Regions from separate parts of the Streptomyces sp. NPDC001108 genome, predicted to be linked through region 2. Evidence: riboswitches for the same ligand, from Rfam matches in the RefSeq annotation. Region 2 holds a riboswitch; the other holds the start of a gene.
The links. A riboswitch is a leader RNA that binds a small molecule or an ion and turns the genes downstream of it on or off. The one in region 2 is predicted to bind S-adenosylmethionine.
Positions count from the first base shown of each region.

Region 1: another riboswitch for S-adenosylmethionine. It lies ahead of thrC (threonine synthase); the one in region 2 lies ahead of ACWC97_RS13670 (aminotransferase class V-fold PLP-dependent enzyme).

Region 1 is NZ_JBSFKL010000012.1:192,859-200,334, reverse strand. It holds gene groL (chaperonin GroEL) at 1-1,484, opposite strand, end outside; gene ACWC97_RS25465 (cold-shock protein) at 1,855-2,061, opposite strand; gene ACWC97_RS25460 (ubiquitin-like small modifier protein 1) at 2,584-2,862, opposite strand; gene thrC (threonine synthase) at 2,892-4,214, opposite strand; SAM riboswitch class I at 4,232-4,358, opposite strand; gene ACWC97_RS25450 (glucosyl-3-phosphoglycerate synthase) at 4,513-5,469, shown strand; gene ACWC97_RS25445 (alpha,alpha-trehalose-phosphate synthase (UDP-forming)) at 5,514-6,947, shown strand; gene otsB (trehalose-phosphatase) at 7,185-7,476, opposite strand, start outside.
Region 2 is NZ_JBSFKL010000005.1:54,442-61,917, reverse strand. It holds gene ACWC97_RS13690 (NYN domain-containing protein) at 1-775, opposite strand, end outside; gene ACWC97_RS13685 (hypothetical protein) at 813-1,055, opposite strand; gene ACWC97_RS13680 (rhomboid family intramembrane serine protease) at 1,218-1,970, shown strand; gene ACWC97_RS13675 (Lrp/AsnC family transcriptional regulator) at 1,967-2,248, shown strand; gene ACWC97_RS13670 (aminotransferase class V-fold PLP-dependent enzyme) at 2,315-3,691, opposite strand; SAM riboswitch class IV at 3,868-3,985, opposite strand; gene trpD (anthranilate phosphoribosyltransferase) at 4,069-5,133, opposite strand; gene qcrB (cytochrome bc1 complex cytochrome b subunit) at 5,256-6,881, opposite strand; gene qcrA (cytochrome bc1 complex Rieske iron-sulfur subunit) at 6,878-7,476, opposite strand, start outside.

The sequences.
Region 1 (7,476 bases), on a different contig from region 2:
TTCGCCGGGTCGAGGATGCCCTCGGCGATCATGTCGACGTACTCGCCGGTGGCGGCGTTCAGACCGTGGCCGACGGCCAGGTTGCGCACCTTCTCGACGACGACGCCGCCCTCAAGACCACCGTTGACGGCGATCTGCTTGAGCGGGGCCTCCAGGGCGAGCTTCACGGCGTTGGCGCCGGTCGCCTCGTCACCCGAGAGCTCCAGCTTCTCGAAGACGGCCGAGGCCTGGAGCAGAGCCACGCCACCACCGGCGACGATGCCCTCCTCGACGGCGGCCTTGGCGTTGCGCACCGCGTCCTCGATGCGGTGCTTGCGCTCCTTCAGCTCGACCTCGGTCGCGGCACCGGCCTTGATGACGGCCACGCCGCCGGCCAGCTTCGCGAGGCGCTCCTGGAGCTTCTCGCGGTCGTAGTCCGAGTCGGAGTTCTCGATCTCGGCGCGGATCTGGTTGACGCGGCCCTGGACCTGGTCGCTGTCACCGGCACCGTCGACGATCGTCGTCTCGTCCTTGGTGATGACGACCTTGCGGGCGCGGCCGAGCAGGTCGAGACCGGCGTTCTCCAGCTTGAGGCCGACCTCCTCGGAGATGACCTGGCCACCGGTGAGGATGGCGATGTCGCCGAGCATGGCCTTGCGGCGGTCGCCGAAGCCCGGGGCCTTGACGGCGACGGACTTGAAGGTGCCACGGATCTTGTTGACGACCAGGGTCGACAGGGCCTCGCCCTCGACGTCCTCGGCGATGATCAGCAGCGGCTTGCCGGACTGCATGACCTTCTCCAGCAGCGGAAGGAGGTCCTTCACGTTGCTGATCTTCGAGTTGACGATCAGGATGTACGGGTCGTCGAGCGACGCCTCCATACGCTCCATGTCGGTGGCGAAGTACGCCGAGATGTAGCCCTTGTCGAAGCGCATACCCTCGGTGAGCTCCAGCTCCAGACCGAAGGTCTGGGACTCCTCGACGGTGATGACGCCTTCCTTGCCGACCTTGTCCATGGCCTCGGCGATGAGCTCGCCGATCTGGGTGTCGGCGGCGGAGATGGAGGCCGTCGAAGCGATCTGCTCCTTGGTCTCCACGTCCTTGGCCTGCTCCAGGAGGGCGGCGGAGACGGCCTCGACGGCCTTCTCGATGCCCCGCTTGAGCGCCATCGGGTTGGCACCCGCAGCGACGTTGCGCAGACCCTCGCGGACGAGCGCCTGGGCGAGAACGGTGGCGGTGGTCGTACCGTCGCCGGCGACGTCGTCCGTCTTCTTGGCGACCTCCTTGACCAGCTCCGCACCGATCTTCTCGTACGGGTCCTCCAGCTCGATCTCCTTGGCGATGGAGACACCATCGTTGGTGATCGTGGGGGCGCCCCACTTCTTCTCAAGGACGACGTTGCGACCCTTGGGGCCAAGGGTGACCTTGACGGCGTCGGCGAGCTGGTTCATGCCGCGCTCGAGACCGCGCCGGGCCTCCTCGTCGAACGCGATGATCTTGGCCATGTGAAGTGGTCCTCCCGGACAGGGGTGGATTTCTCCGGACCGGATGGCGCCCGCGACGGACGGCCTGCGCACCCGGTGGTTCCTTGCCCCACCGGGCTGCGGGCCTCACCGGCCCGGTCCAAGTTCTGTCACTCTCACCTGGAGAGTGCTAACGCCAATGATTAGCACTCGACCCCCGAGAGTGCAAGCGTCCCCCTCGGGATGTGGACAGTGCGCCGGGCGCGTGGCGGACGGTGCGCCGGGCGCGTCGGGGGGGGCGGGCGGGGCGCGAGGTCCGCGCGCCGGGCGCGTCCGGGACGCACTGAGGGCCCGTACCTCATGGGTACGGGCCCTCAGTGCGTGAGTGGCGTCGTTGGCCGACCGCTCGAACTCAGCCGACGGCGAGCTTGACCATGTCTGCCTGCGGCCCCTTCTGGCCCTGCGAGATCTCGAACTCGACTCGCTGACCCTCTTCAAGGGTGCGGTATCCGTCCATCTGGATCGCGCTGTAGTGGACGAAAACATCCGCACCACCGTCGACCGCGATGAAGCCGTACCCCTTCTCCGCGTTGAACCACTTGACGGTGCCCTGAGCCATGCCTAACTCCCCTATTACTGGCCCTTGCGCAGGTCCGCACTTCGCGGACCCGGGTCAGAACTCCCCCTCCGACAGGTAGAGGGCGTGTGCGCCGGAACGCGTCGACCGCGGCTGAATGTATCTGTCCAACTGCCCTCTGCAACAGGTCAATCGGACGAGAATTCTGGGCAGCGCTGAACACCCGGATATGCGCGATTCAGAGGATTCCCGGGCAACTCGGGCCGGGCAAAGGTGACTTATGCCGCAAGCGGAACACACACTTTGGCTGCATCTTGTCGGGGCCGGGCGCATTCTCATACGCGGTTGGCGCGAGCAGCTGGGGGGACTTCCCCTACTCTACCGCGCTCAACCATGCAGAATTGCCCCCTCCGTTTGAATCCGGAGAGGGCAATTCGACAACGCGGGCGACAGTCCCGGCCGATCGGCGCGGCATCAAGAACACCAGGACATCGCGACATCAGGCATCAGGGCGTCAGGACATCGGAACGGCGTCAGGACATCGTGATGTCAGGGAGTCGGGCCTCAGCAGCCGCCGGCCACCGCCGGGATGATCGAAATGCCGGCGCCGTCCGGCGTCGCGGTGTTCAGGCCGTCCTCGAAGCGGACGTCGTCGTCGTTGACGTACACGTTCACGAAGCGGCGCAGCTTGCCCTGGTCGTCCAGGACGCGGGCGGCGATGCCCGGGTGGTTCTGCTCCAGGGACGCGATGACCTGGGAGAGGGTCGAGCCCTCGGCCGGAACCTCGGCCTGGCCGCCGGTGTAGGTGCGGAGGATGGTGGGGATACGGACCTTGACGCTCATGGGTGTGTCCTTCCTGGAGGCTCGGTTGATCAGCTGGTGGCGAGGCCGGCGGCGCGGAACGCCTCCAGGCTGGGGCGGATCGTCGCGGTCGCCTGAGAGGTCTCGGCCACCGCGTCGAGGGTCTTGAGTCCGTCGCCCGTGTTGAGGACGACCGTGGTCAGCGCGGGATCGATCAGACCGGCCTCGATGAGCTTCTTCGTCACGCCGACCGTCACCCCGCCCGCCGTCTCCGCGAAGATCCCCTCGGTGCGGGCCAGCAGCTTGATCGCGTCGACGACCTGCTCGTCGTTCACGTCCTCGACCGCGCCGCCGGTGCGGCGGGCGATGTCCAGGACGTACGGGCCGTCGGCCGGGTTGCCGATCGCGAGCGACTTGGCGATCGTGTTCGGCTTCTGCGGCCGGACGACGTCGTGACCGCCCTTGTACGCCACCGAGACCGGCGAGCACCCCTCGGCCTGGGCGCCGAAGAGCTTGTACGGCTTGTCCTCGACCAGACCGAGCTTGATCAGCTCCTGGAGCCCCTTGTCGATCTTGGTGAACTGGGAGCCGGAGGCGATCGGGATGACCAGCTGGTCCGGGAGCCGCCAGCCGAGCTGCTCGCAGATCTCGTACGCCAGGGTCTTGGAGCCCTCGCCGTAGTACGGGCGCAGGTTGACGTTGACGAAGCCCCAGCCCTCGCCGAGCGGGTCGCCGATCAGCTCGGAGCAGAAGCGGTTGACGTCGTCGTACGTGCCCTCGATGCCGACCAGCTCACCGCCGTACACCGCGGCCATGACGACCTTGCCCTGCTCCAGGTCGTGCGGGATGAAGACGCAGGAGCGGAAGCCGGCGCGGGCGGCGGCGGCGCCCACCGCACCGGCGAGGTTGCCGGTGGAGGAGCAGGACAGGGTGGTGAAGCCGAAGGCGCGGGCGGCCTCGATGGCCTGGGCGACGACGCGGTCCTTGAAGGAGTGCGTGGGGTTGCCGGAGTCGTCCTTGACGAACAGCTTGCCGGGCTCGACGCCCAGCTCACGGGCGAGGTTGTCGGCCTGGACGAGCTTGGTCCAGCCGGGGTTCAGGTTGGGCTTCTCGGCGACGTCCGCGGGGACCGGCAGCAGCGGGGCGTAGCGCCAGATGTTCGCCGGTCCGGCCTCGATGCGCTTCCTCAGCTCCTCGGGGGAACCGGTCGGCAGTTCGTACGCGACTTCGAGCGGGCCGAAACAGGAGGCACAGGCGAAAATGGGGCCGAGCTCGAAACGCTCGCCGCACTCGCGACAGGAAAGGCCGGAAGCGGGTCCGAGATCGACGGACGCGGCGGATTCGGTGGTGTCGACGGAAGCGTCGGTGCTTACTGCAGCGGTCTGCGCAGCCATGATGGCGAGGCCCTTTCTCCTCATCTTCCCCGCGGCGCGTTTCGCCACGAGACGGAATTGGCACCTTCCTCACCGGACCGCACGGTCGGTGGGGGGGTTGCCGGGACTTCAACGGGCCGTTCCCTCAGTCCCTCTGGATGAGCGCTGTGGCACCGGATCTTCGATCCGGGCATTTTTCGGCGGACGGACCCCGGCATGCGATGGTCGTCCGCGTTGTTCAAGACTGTAACCGAAGCCGCGGGCTGTTGAGATAGTCGTCCGACCCGCGAGATGGATCACACAACAGGGAGTACCGACCGTGCTGGAAGAGGTCGAGCACTGGCTGACCAGGCGTTCCTGGTCGGCCGCCGACCGCCCGCTGGACCGCCTCCTGGCCGCTCGGGCCGCGGCCGGGGAGGCGGGGCGCGGGAGTGTCAGCGTCGTGCTGCCCGCGCTGAACGAGGAGGCGACGGTCGGCGAGATCGTCGCGACGATCCGGCGTGAGCTGATGGAGAAGGTCCGGCTGGTCGACGAGCTGGTGGTGATCGATTCCGGTTCCACGGACGCCACCGCCCGGGTGGCCCGGGAGGCCGGTGCGCGGGTGGTGCACCGCGACGCGATACTCCCCCGGATACCGGCCGTGCCCGGCAAGGGCGAGGTGCTGTGGCGGTCGCTCCTGGTGACCGGCGGGGACATCGTGTGCTTCGTCGACGCCGACCTGAAGGACTTCTCGGCCGACTTCGTCTCCGGCATCGTCGGCCCCTTGCTGACCGATCCGGACGTCCAGTTCGTCAAGGCGATGTACGACCGCCCGCTCGGCGACACCACGGGGCAGGGCGGCCGGGTGACCGAGCTGGTCGCGCGCCCGCTGCTCAATCTGCACTGGCCCCGGCTGGCCGGATTCGTACAGCCGTTGGGGGGCGAGTACGCCGTGCGCCGCTCGCTGCTGGAACGGCTGCCGTTCCCGGTCGGCTACGGGGTGGAGCTCGGGCTGCTGGTCGACGCGCTGCACACGGTCGGGCTGGACGCGCTGGCCCAGGTCGACGTCGGGGTGCGCAAGCACCGGCACCAGGACGGACAGGCGCTCGGCCGGATGGCCGCTGCCATCTACCGCACGGCCCAGCTCCGGCTCTCCCGCGGGCACTTGGTGCGTCCGGCGCTCACCCAGTTCGAGCGCGGGGCGAACGGCTTCGTGCCCCGCACCCATGCGGTGGACACCGAGGAGCGGCCTCCGATGTGCGGGATCGAGGAGTACCTGGCCCGCCGGGCGGCCTGATTTCGCACGTTTGGGCGGTTCGCGATCGGGCTAGATTCCGCAACATGGTCTCCGCGCGCGATTCCCGTCCCACCGCCCGGCCCGACGACGCCCCGGCCGACGGTCCCCCGACCGGTGCCCGGGTGCTCGTCGCGTCCAACCGCGGCCCGGTCTCGTACACCCGGGAGCACGACGGCTCGCTCGCCGCGAGACGGGGCGGCGGCGGGCTGGTGTCCGGGCTGAGCGCCGTCGACGACAAGCTGTGGGTGTGCGCGGCGCTGGGCGACGGGGACCGGGAGGCGGTCCGGCGCGGGGTCGGCGAGCCGGGTGTCCGGATGCTCGACATCGACGCGGTCACCTACGCCGACGCGTACAACGGCATCGCCAACTCGGTGCTCTGGTTCATCCACCACCTGCTGTACCAGACCCCGACGGAGCCGGTCTTCGACCGGGAGTTCCGGCACCAGTGGGCATCGTTCGAGCGGTACAACCGGGCCTTCGCCGAGGCGCTCGCCGAGGAGGCCGGGCAGGGCGCCGACGTGCTGGTGCAGGACTACCACCTGGCGCTGGTGCCGGGCATGCTCCGCGCACTCCGCCCCGATCTGCGCATCGGCCACTTCTCGCACACGCCGTGGGCGCCGGTCGACTACTTCCGGCTGCTCCCCGACGACATCGCCGAGCAGTTGCTGCGCGGCATCCTGGGCGCGGACCGGGCGGCGTTCCTGACCCGGCGCTGGGCGGACGCGTTCACCGACTGCTGCAACCGGATCCTGGGCGGCACCGGGGAGACCCGGATCGGTGTGCACGGGCTCGGCGCGGACGGGGACTTCCTGCGCCGCCGGGCCCACGAGGCGGACGTGGACGAGCGGCTGGCCGCGTTGCGCGAGCAGGTCGGCCCGGACCGGAGGACGATCGTGCGGGTGGACCGGACCGAGCTGTCCAAGAACATCGTGCGCGGCCTGCTCGCGTACCGGGAACTCCTGGCCGAGCGGCCCCAGTGGCGCGAACGCGTCGTCCACATCGCCTTCGCCTACCCCTCCCGGCAGGACCTGCTGGTGTACCAGGACTACACGGCCGAGGTGCGCCGGGTCGCCGACGACATCAACATGAAGTTCGGCACGGCCGGCTGGACGCCGGTGGTGCTGCACGTCGAGGACGACTTCGCCCGCTCGCTGGCCGCGTACCGGCTGGCGGACGTGGCGCTCGTGAACCCGATCCGCGACGGCATGAACCTGGTCGCCAAGGAGATCCCGGTCGTCTCCGACCACGGCTGCGCGCTGGTCCTGTCCCGGGAGGCGGGGGCGTACGAGGAGCTGGGCGGCGACGCGGTCGTGGTGAATCCGTACGACGTGTCGGCGACGGCGACGGCGCTGCACGAGGCGCTGACGATGGCCGAGGACGAGCGGGCGGCGCGCACCGAGCGCCTGGCCGCTGCGGCGGTCGCGCTGCCGCCGCAGCAGTGGTTCCTCGACCAGTTGGACGCGCTGCGGCGGGATTAGGGGGTGTCTGATAAATGAGTGCGGGTGAAGGAGCGGGGTCCGGTGCGTGCGATCGCAAGGCGCCGGGGCGTCCGCGGATGGGGTCTCCCCTGCTCGAACGGAGTTGAGAGCTCGGGGAAGGAGCCACGTGGGCGGTTCGGCAACGCCGCGAGCAGTGGGGTGTCCCCTGCTCGAGCGAAGCCGAGAGCTTGGGGATGTGCCGGACCCCGCGACGCCGCAGGCATGTGTCAGACACCCCTAGGGCGTCTCCCGGGGGTTGTTGGTCGTTCCGATGGTTTCGGCCAGTCGGGCGAGGAAGGCGACGACGCCCGCGGGGCCGTCCAGGCGCAGGTCGGCGCGGTCGGAGAGTTCGGTGACCTCCGCGCTGCCGCTGCAGATCAGAAGTCCGGGTACGGCGTCGGGGCCGTCGGCGCGGAGCTTCTCCACCGCGGCGTAGGCGGCGAGGTCGCCGAGGTCGTCGCCCGCGAAGAGCACGGAGCGGGCGCCGGTCTCCCGGAGGTATTCGGTGAGGGCCACGCCCTTGTCCACG
Region 2 (7,476 bases):
AACGGCCCTCCCGGGCGGCCCGGCGGCCCGCCTCCACGGCCGCCTCCGCCTCCGCGAGCCGCGCCTTGAGCCGACGCGTCTCGCTCTCGGCCGCCGAGACCTGGGCGGCCGCCTCGGACCGTACGGTGTCGGTCTCGGCCCGGCTGCGGCGGAGCGCCGCCTCACCGCGCTTGACCTCGTTGGCGGCGCTGCGCAGCTTGCGCTGGAGGGCGTCGGCCTCCTTGCGGGCCGCGTCCAGTTCGGCGCGGAGCCGCTCCGTCTCGTCCCTCGTGTGGGAACGAGCCCGTTCCAGCTCCTCGCGGAGCCGCTCCAGCTCGCGGCGGCCCTCCTCGTCGGCCCGCTCGGCGTCCGCCCGCTGGACCTCCTCGCCCGCGGCGGCGACCAGCTTCACCCAGCCCGCCGGGCGCAGCACATAGGCGGCCGCGGCCACGTCGACGGGGTCGGCCGCGGCGGGCGGCGCACCGGCCTCCAGCGCGGCGGCCAGCTCCGGCTGCCCGTCCCGGAGCCGCTCACCGATGCGCTGGCGGAACAGCGCGTCGCTCTCCAGCGCGGCCGCCATGGCGTTCCCGGCGAACTTGGCGCGCCGGGTCGGGGTGAAGCGGGCGTACTGGCGCAGCTGGGCCGGGAGTTCGGTGACCGTCAGACCGCCGAACGCGTCCGCCACCAGCGCGACGACCCGCCGCCGCACCCCTTCGGGCAGCGGGCGGTCGAGCACCTCGGCGGCGGCGTCGCCGGCCGGCTCGGCCGCGCCGGCGCCGCTCGCGGGCTGCTCCACCATCCGTCACCCCAAAAAGTCTGTGGGTGCGGCTCCGTCAGGAGTCGGCACCCGGCCTGTCCACCAGTTCGATCTGGTCCACCGCGTTGCACCAACGGCAACGCACCGACTCGATGGTCTCACTGACCACCTCGCGTTCCTCGACGGTGGCCTCACCGGCCAGGTCGAGATGGACGTACTCGACGACCTTCGAGGAGCGCGTCACGTCGAAGCGGGTCAGATTTCCGCAGAGCGTGCAGCGCCAGCGGGTCCCGTCGGTCGGCTGGGGAACCGTCGTCATCGTTGCGTCCTCTTTCGTCGAGCCTCGTGCCGCTTGCTTCAAGGATCTCGCGGTGCGCCGTCGAACTGCGGATGTCCTGCCGTAACCCTACGGCCTCGGTGCGTCCCCCCGACACGGCGAGGCGCTCTGTCCCGTTCCCTCCCTGTACGTCATGATCTGTTCATGATCGATCCGCGAGCCGTGGCGGGCCGGGTGACCGGCGGGGTGCTCCGTACGGTCACCTCCGGCGGACCGCTGGTGACCCATTCCCTGATCGCGGTCTGCGTCCTGGTCTTCGCGCTCAGCCCGCTCTCCGGGCTCCGCGCGGTCCACGGCACCGCCGACGCCGCCCTCGCCGCCCAGGCCGGGTACTTCGAACGCTGGGGCGTGATCCCCAGCGAGCTGTGGGAGGGGTCCGCCCACGCCCTGCTCACCCCGCTCACCGCCCTCTTCGTGCACGGAAGCTGGATCCACCTGCTCGGCAACATCCTCTTCCTGTACGTGTTCGGGGCGATGGCCGAGGAGCGGATGGGCCGGATCGGGTTCGCCGCCTTCTACGTCATCAGCGGCTACCTCGCCCTGATGGCCTACGCCGCCGCGCACGCCACCTCCGACCAGACGCTGGTCGGCGCCTCGGGATCGATCTCGGCGGTGCTCGGGGCCTTCCTCCACCTCTTCCCCCGCGCCCGGGTCACCAGCCTCTTCCCGTTCCTCTTCTTCCTGCCGCTGCGCTTCCCCGCCTGGATCGTGCTGGTCTTCTGGTTCGTCCTCCAGTGGCTGGCGGTGCGGGGCGCGGGGAACGGGGGCCCCGGCGTGGCCTACCTGGCCCATGTGGTGGGGTTCCTCCTGGGCTTCCTCTACGCATGGGGGCGCTTCCGGCGTACGGATAGAGTGAAGGAACCAGCCGCGGCCACCGAGGGAGAAAGCCAGCCGTGATCAGCGCGATCGTGCTCATCAAAACCAGCGTGGACCGGATCCCCGAGATCGCCGAGGCCATCGCCGCGCTGGACAGTGTCAGCGAGGTCTTCTCGGTCACCGGTACGTACGACCTGATCGCCATGGTCCGGGTGGCCCGGCACGACGATCTGGCCGACATCATCCCGGGCCGGATCAGCAAGATCCCCGGGGTCGAGGCCACCGACACGCACGTGGCCTTCCGCACCTACTCGCAGCACGACCTGGAGGCCGCGTTCGCCATCGGCCTGGACTCGTAGCCGCCCTCCCACAACAACACGTCGGCGGGGTACGGACACACGGTCCGCACCCCGCCGAAGCTCTGTTCAGAGCTGTGCCGCACCCCGGTCCGGGACGCAGCGGCCGCCCTCGGTCCGGTACTTCCACTGGGCGCCCTCGCTCACCAGCTCCTTGACCGCGCGGACGAAGCGCTCGATGTGCTCCTCGGGCGTACCGGCGCCGAAGCTCACCCGGATGGCGTTGAGCGACCTCTCGCCCGGCTCGGCCTCGGGCGCGCCGCACTCGCCGACCTGCTCCGGGTCGCTGCCCAGCAGGGTGCGGACCAGCGGGTGGGCGCAGAAGAGGCCGTCGCGGACGCCGATGCCGTACTCGGCGGAGAGCGCGGCGGCGAAGTGCGAGCTGTTCCAGCCCTCCACCACGAAGGAGATCACGCCGACCCGCGGGGCGTCGTCGCCGAACAGCGACAACACCTTGACCTGCGGAACCTCGGCGAGCCCGGCCCGCACGGCGGCCACCAGCGCCTGCTCCCGGACGACCAGGTTCTCGAAGCCCGCCTCGGTGAGCGCCTTGCAGGCGGAGGCGATGGAGTACACGCCGATCACATTGGGGGAACCGGCCTCGTGGCGGGCGGCGGTGGAGTGCCACTCGACGTCCACGCCGCCGTCGGCGCGACGGGCGACCTTGCGCGAGGCGCCGCCGCCCGCCAGGTAGGGCTCGGCCTCCCGGAGCCAGTCGGCCCGGCCGGCGAGGACGCCCGAGCCGAAGGGCGCGTACAGCTTGTGGCCGGAAAAAGCGACCCAGTCGACGTCCAGCTCCGCGATGTCCACCGGGTGGTGCGGGGCGAGCTGGGCGGCGTCCAGCACGATCCGGGCCCCGTGCGCGTGCGCGGCGGCGGCCAGCTCCTTCACCGGCCACAGCTCACCGGTGACGTTGGAGGCGCCGGTGACGCAGACCAGCGCCGGGCCGTAGGGTTCGCGGTCGGCGAGCGCCCGCTCCAGGGACTCGACCGCCTGGGCGGGGGTCCGCGGGGCGTTCAGGTACGTCACCCGGGCGTCGCGCCACGGCAGCAGCGAGGCGTGGTGCTCGGTCTCGTAGACGAAGACCTGGCAGTCGGCCGGGAGGACCGCGGCCAGCAGGTTCAGCGAGTCGGTGGTGGAGCGGGTGAAGACCACCTGGTCGTCGGCGCGGCAGCCGAGGAACTCCGCGACGGTGGCCCGGCTGTTCTCGAAGAGGTCGGTGGAGAGCTGCGAGAGGTACCCGGCCCCGCGGTGGACGCTGCCGTAGTACGGGGCGTACGCGGCGACGTCGTCCCAGACCCGCTGGAGGGCGGGGGCGCTGGCGGCGTAGTCGAGCGCGGCGTACGTGACCTCCCCACCGGTCACCAGCGGAACCCTGACATCCTCGCCCAGAACCGGCAGAGGGGCACAAAGCGACTGGTCGGCGACAGCGGTGAAGACGGACATGGCGAACTCCCGTAAGAGGCAGGCGAAATCCGTGCGCCGGCGGGTACGCGGCAGCGCAGCGGAGAGAAAGGAGAAAGGGGTGCGGAGAAGGGCCGACGGCCCTATCGCATTCGCGTGCTCACAAGAGGCTCCCTAGGGACCAGGACCCCGGGGGTTGGCATGCTCCGATGCCGAGGGGCCCGCGCTTGCCGCAGACCTCGCTGCCTACGGCCTGGTCTTCACCCGGGGCACCCCGCCACGGACGGAGGGTTGCCGGACAGCGGGCCGGGGCCGTAGTCGCTGTCACTCATGACCTGCCTGTATCTTGCCATACGCATGGGGACGCGCAAGGGCGCGGTCCACCATCCGGACCGCGCCCCGTGTCCGCACCCGCCTGCTCAGGCGTTGCTGACGGCCACCCAGCGTTCCAGCACCCGGGCCGCCGCGCCCGAGTCGATGGACTCGGCGGCGCGGGCCATCCCGGCCGCGAGCCGCTCGTTCAGCGTGCCGTCCGCCGGGTCCAGCGCCGTCAGCGCCGCCGCCGAGTTGAGCAGCACGGCGTCGCGCACCGGTCCCCGCTCACCCGCCAGCACCCGCCGGGCCACATCCGCGTTGTACGAGGCGTCCGCCCCGCGCAGCGCCTCCACGGGCACCAGCTCCAGGCCGACGTCGCGCGGGTCGAACGCCTCCTCGCGGACGGCCCCGTCGCGCACCACCCAGACCCGGGAGGTCGCGGTCGTCGTCAGCTCGTCCAGACCGTCGTCGCCGCGGAAGACCAGCGCGGAGTTGCCCCGTTCGGCCAGCACCCCGGCGACGATCGGCGCCATCTTCGGGTCGGCCACCCCGACGGCCTGGGAGCGCACCCGGGCCGGGTTGGTGAGCGGGCCGAGGATGTTGAACGTGGTCGGCGTCCCGAGCTCCTTGCGGGCCCTGGCCACATGGCGCAGGGCGGGGTGGAAGCGCACCGCGAAGCAGAAGGTGATGCCCGCTTCCTCGGCCACCTCGACGACCCGCTCCGCGGAGAGGTCCAGGTTGACGCCGAGCTTCTCCAGCACGTCGGAGGAGCCGGACGCCGAGGAGGAGGCGCGGTTGCCGTGCTTGACGACCTTGGCGCCGGTGCCGGCGATGACGATCGCCGACATGGTGGAGATGTTGACCGTCTTGGCGAGGTCGCCGCCGGTGCCGACGATGTCGACCGTGCGGCCGGGCACCTCGATGGTGCGGGCGTGCTCGTACATCGCCCGGACCAGGCCGGAGACCTCGTCGACGGTCTCGCCCTTGGCCCGCAGCGCCACCGTGAATCCGGCGATCTGCACATCGGTGGCCTCACCGCTCATGATGCGGTCCATCGCCCAGGCGGTGGCGTCGGCGCCGAGGTCCTCGCCACGCAGCAGGGCGTTCAGTACGGCGGGCCAGGAGTGGGCCGCCACGCTGTCGCCGCCGATCGGGGTCACAACGTTCATGGTCCGCTCCAGGGTCCACACTCGGTACAGGGGTCGATCCCACCCTATCGACCGCCGGGCACGGCAAAGAGCCCCGTCCATCGAATGGACGGGGCTCCTGCCGTGGCGATCAGTTCAGGCGATCAGTGGTGACCGTGGCCGCTGGTGATCTCCTTGTACTCCTCGGCGGTGGGCTTGGCGATCTGGTTGTCCTCGCCGTAGAGGCCCTTGCTCAGCCGGGCCCGCAGCTTCTGCAGGACCGAGACCTTGCGCTCGACACCGTTCTCGTCGACCGTCGGGCCGAGTTCGAGCGGCTTGTACTGCTCGTGCGCGGTGAGCGTGTGGAGCTGCTCGGGCTTGAGCGGCTCGTGGATCTCGACGAACTCACCGTGCGGCAGGCGCTTGATGATGCCGGACTCGCGTCCGTGCAGCACCTTCTCCTTGTCGCGGCGCTGGAGGCCGAGGCAGATCCGCCGGGTGGCGACGAACGCGAGGACCGGGCCGACGAAGATGAAGATCCGTACGAACCAGGAGATGGCGTTGATCGACAGGTGGAAGTGCGTGGCCCACAGGTCGTTGCCACCGCCGATGAAGACGATGACGTACTCGGTGATCCAGGCGACGCCGAAGGCGGTCCGGGTCGGGGCGTTGCGCGGGCGGTCCAGGATGTGGTGCTCGCGCTTGTCCCCGGTGATCCAGGACTCGATGAACGGGTAGACCGCGATGATCGCGAGGACCACCCCGAAGGCCATCAGCGGGATGAACACGCCCAGGACCAGCGTGTGGCCCCAGAGGTTGATCTCCCAGCCCGGCATGACACGGATCAGACCCTCGGCGAAGCCCATGTACCAGTCGGGCTGGGCGCCGGTGGACACCTGGTCCGGACGGTACGGGCCGATGTTCCACACCGGGTTGATCGTGGCGATCGCCGCGATGACCGCGATGATGCCGAAGACCAGGAAGAAGAACCCGCCGGCCTTCGCCATGTACACCGGCAGCAGCGGCATGCCGACGACGTTCTTGTTGGTACGGCCGGGACCCGCGAACTGCGTGTGCTTGTGGTAGAAGACCAGGATCAGGTGCGCCACCAGCAGGCCGAGCATGATGCCCGGCAGCAGCAGGATGTGGATCGAGTAGAACCGGGCGACGAAGTCGTGGCCGGGGAACTCTCCGCCGAACAGGAACATCGAGATGTACGTGCCGACGATCGGCATCGACAGGATCGCGCCCTGGGTGAAGCGGATACCCGTACCGGACAGCAGGTCGTCCGGGAGCGAGTAGCCGGTGAAGCCGGTGAACATGCCCAGCACGAACAGCAGGAAGCCGAACAGCCAGTTGATCTCACGCGGCTTGCGGAACGCACCCGTGAAGAAGACGCGCATCATGTGCACGAACATGCCGGCCAGGAAGATCAGCGCGGCCCAGTGGTGGATCTGGCGAACCAGGAGACCACCGCGTACGTCGAAGCTGATGTCCAGGGTCGAGGCGTACGCCTCGGACATCCGGATGCCCTGCATCGGCTCGTACGAGCCGTGGTACACGACCTCGTTCATGCTCGGGTGGAAGAACAGCGTCAGGTACACACCCGTGAGGATGATGATGATGAAGCTGTAGAGGCAGATCTCACCCAGCATGAAGGACCAGTGGTCCGGGAAGATCTTGCGCATGTTGGCCTTGGCCAGGGAGTAGATCCCGAGCCGGCCGTCCGCCCAGTCGGCTACCCGCTCGCCGGCGGGCGCCTTGCGCTTGGTGTCCGTCGCAGTACTCATCCGCGCTCCCAGAATGCAGGACCGACGGGCTCTTCGAAGTCACCGAGCGCTTCGAGGTTGCCCTCGCTGTTCACGCCGATCCGCAGCTGCGGGAGGGCGTGACCGGCCGGACCGAAGATGACGCGGGCGCCGTCGGAGAGGTCGAAGGTGGACTGGTGGCACGGGCAGAGCACGTGGTGCGTCTGCTGCTCGTACAGGCTGATCGGGCAGCCGACGTGGGTGCAGATCTTCGAGAAGGCCACGATGCCCTCGTGGGCCCACTCGCGCTCGCGCTTGTCCTTGATGTTCTCCGGCTGGATCCGGACGATCATCAGGGCGGCCTTGGCGATCTGGTTGTTGAAGTCCTCGGCGCTCTCCTCCAGGCCCTCGGGCATGGCGAAGGTCAGCGAACCGACGGCGACGTCCTCGGGACGCAGCGGCTCCATCGTGTTCATGTTGATGAGCTGCTTGCCCTTGGCCCACAGCGTGCTGCGGAGCTTCTTCTCCGGCAGCGGACCGAGGTCGCGCAGGAGCACCACGCCGGAGAGCGGCACCAGGGCCAGCGCGCCGAACATGGTGTTGCGGATCAGCTTGCGGCGGCCGAACCCGGACTCCT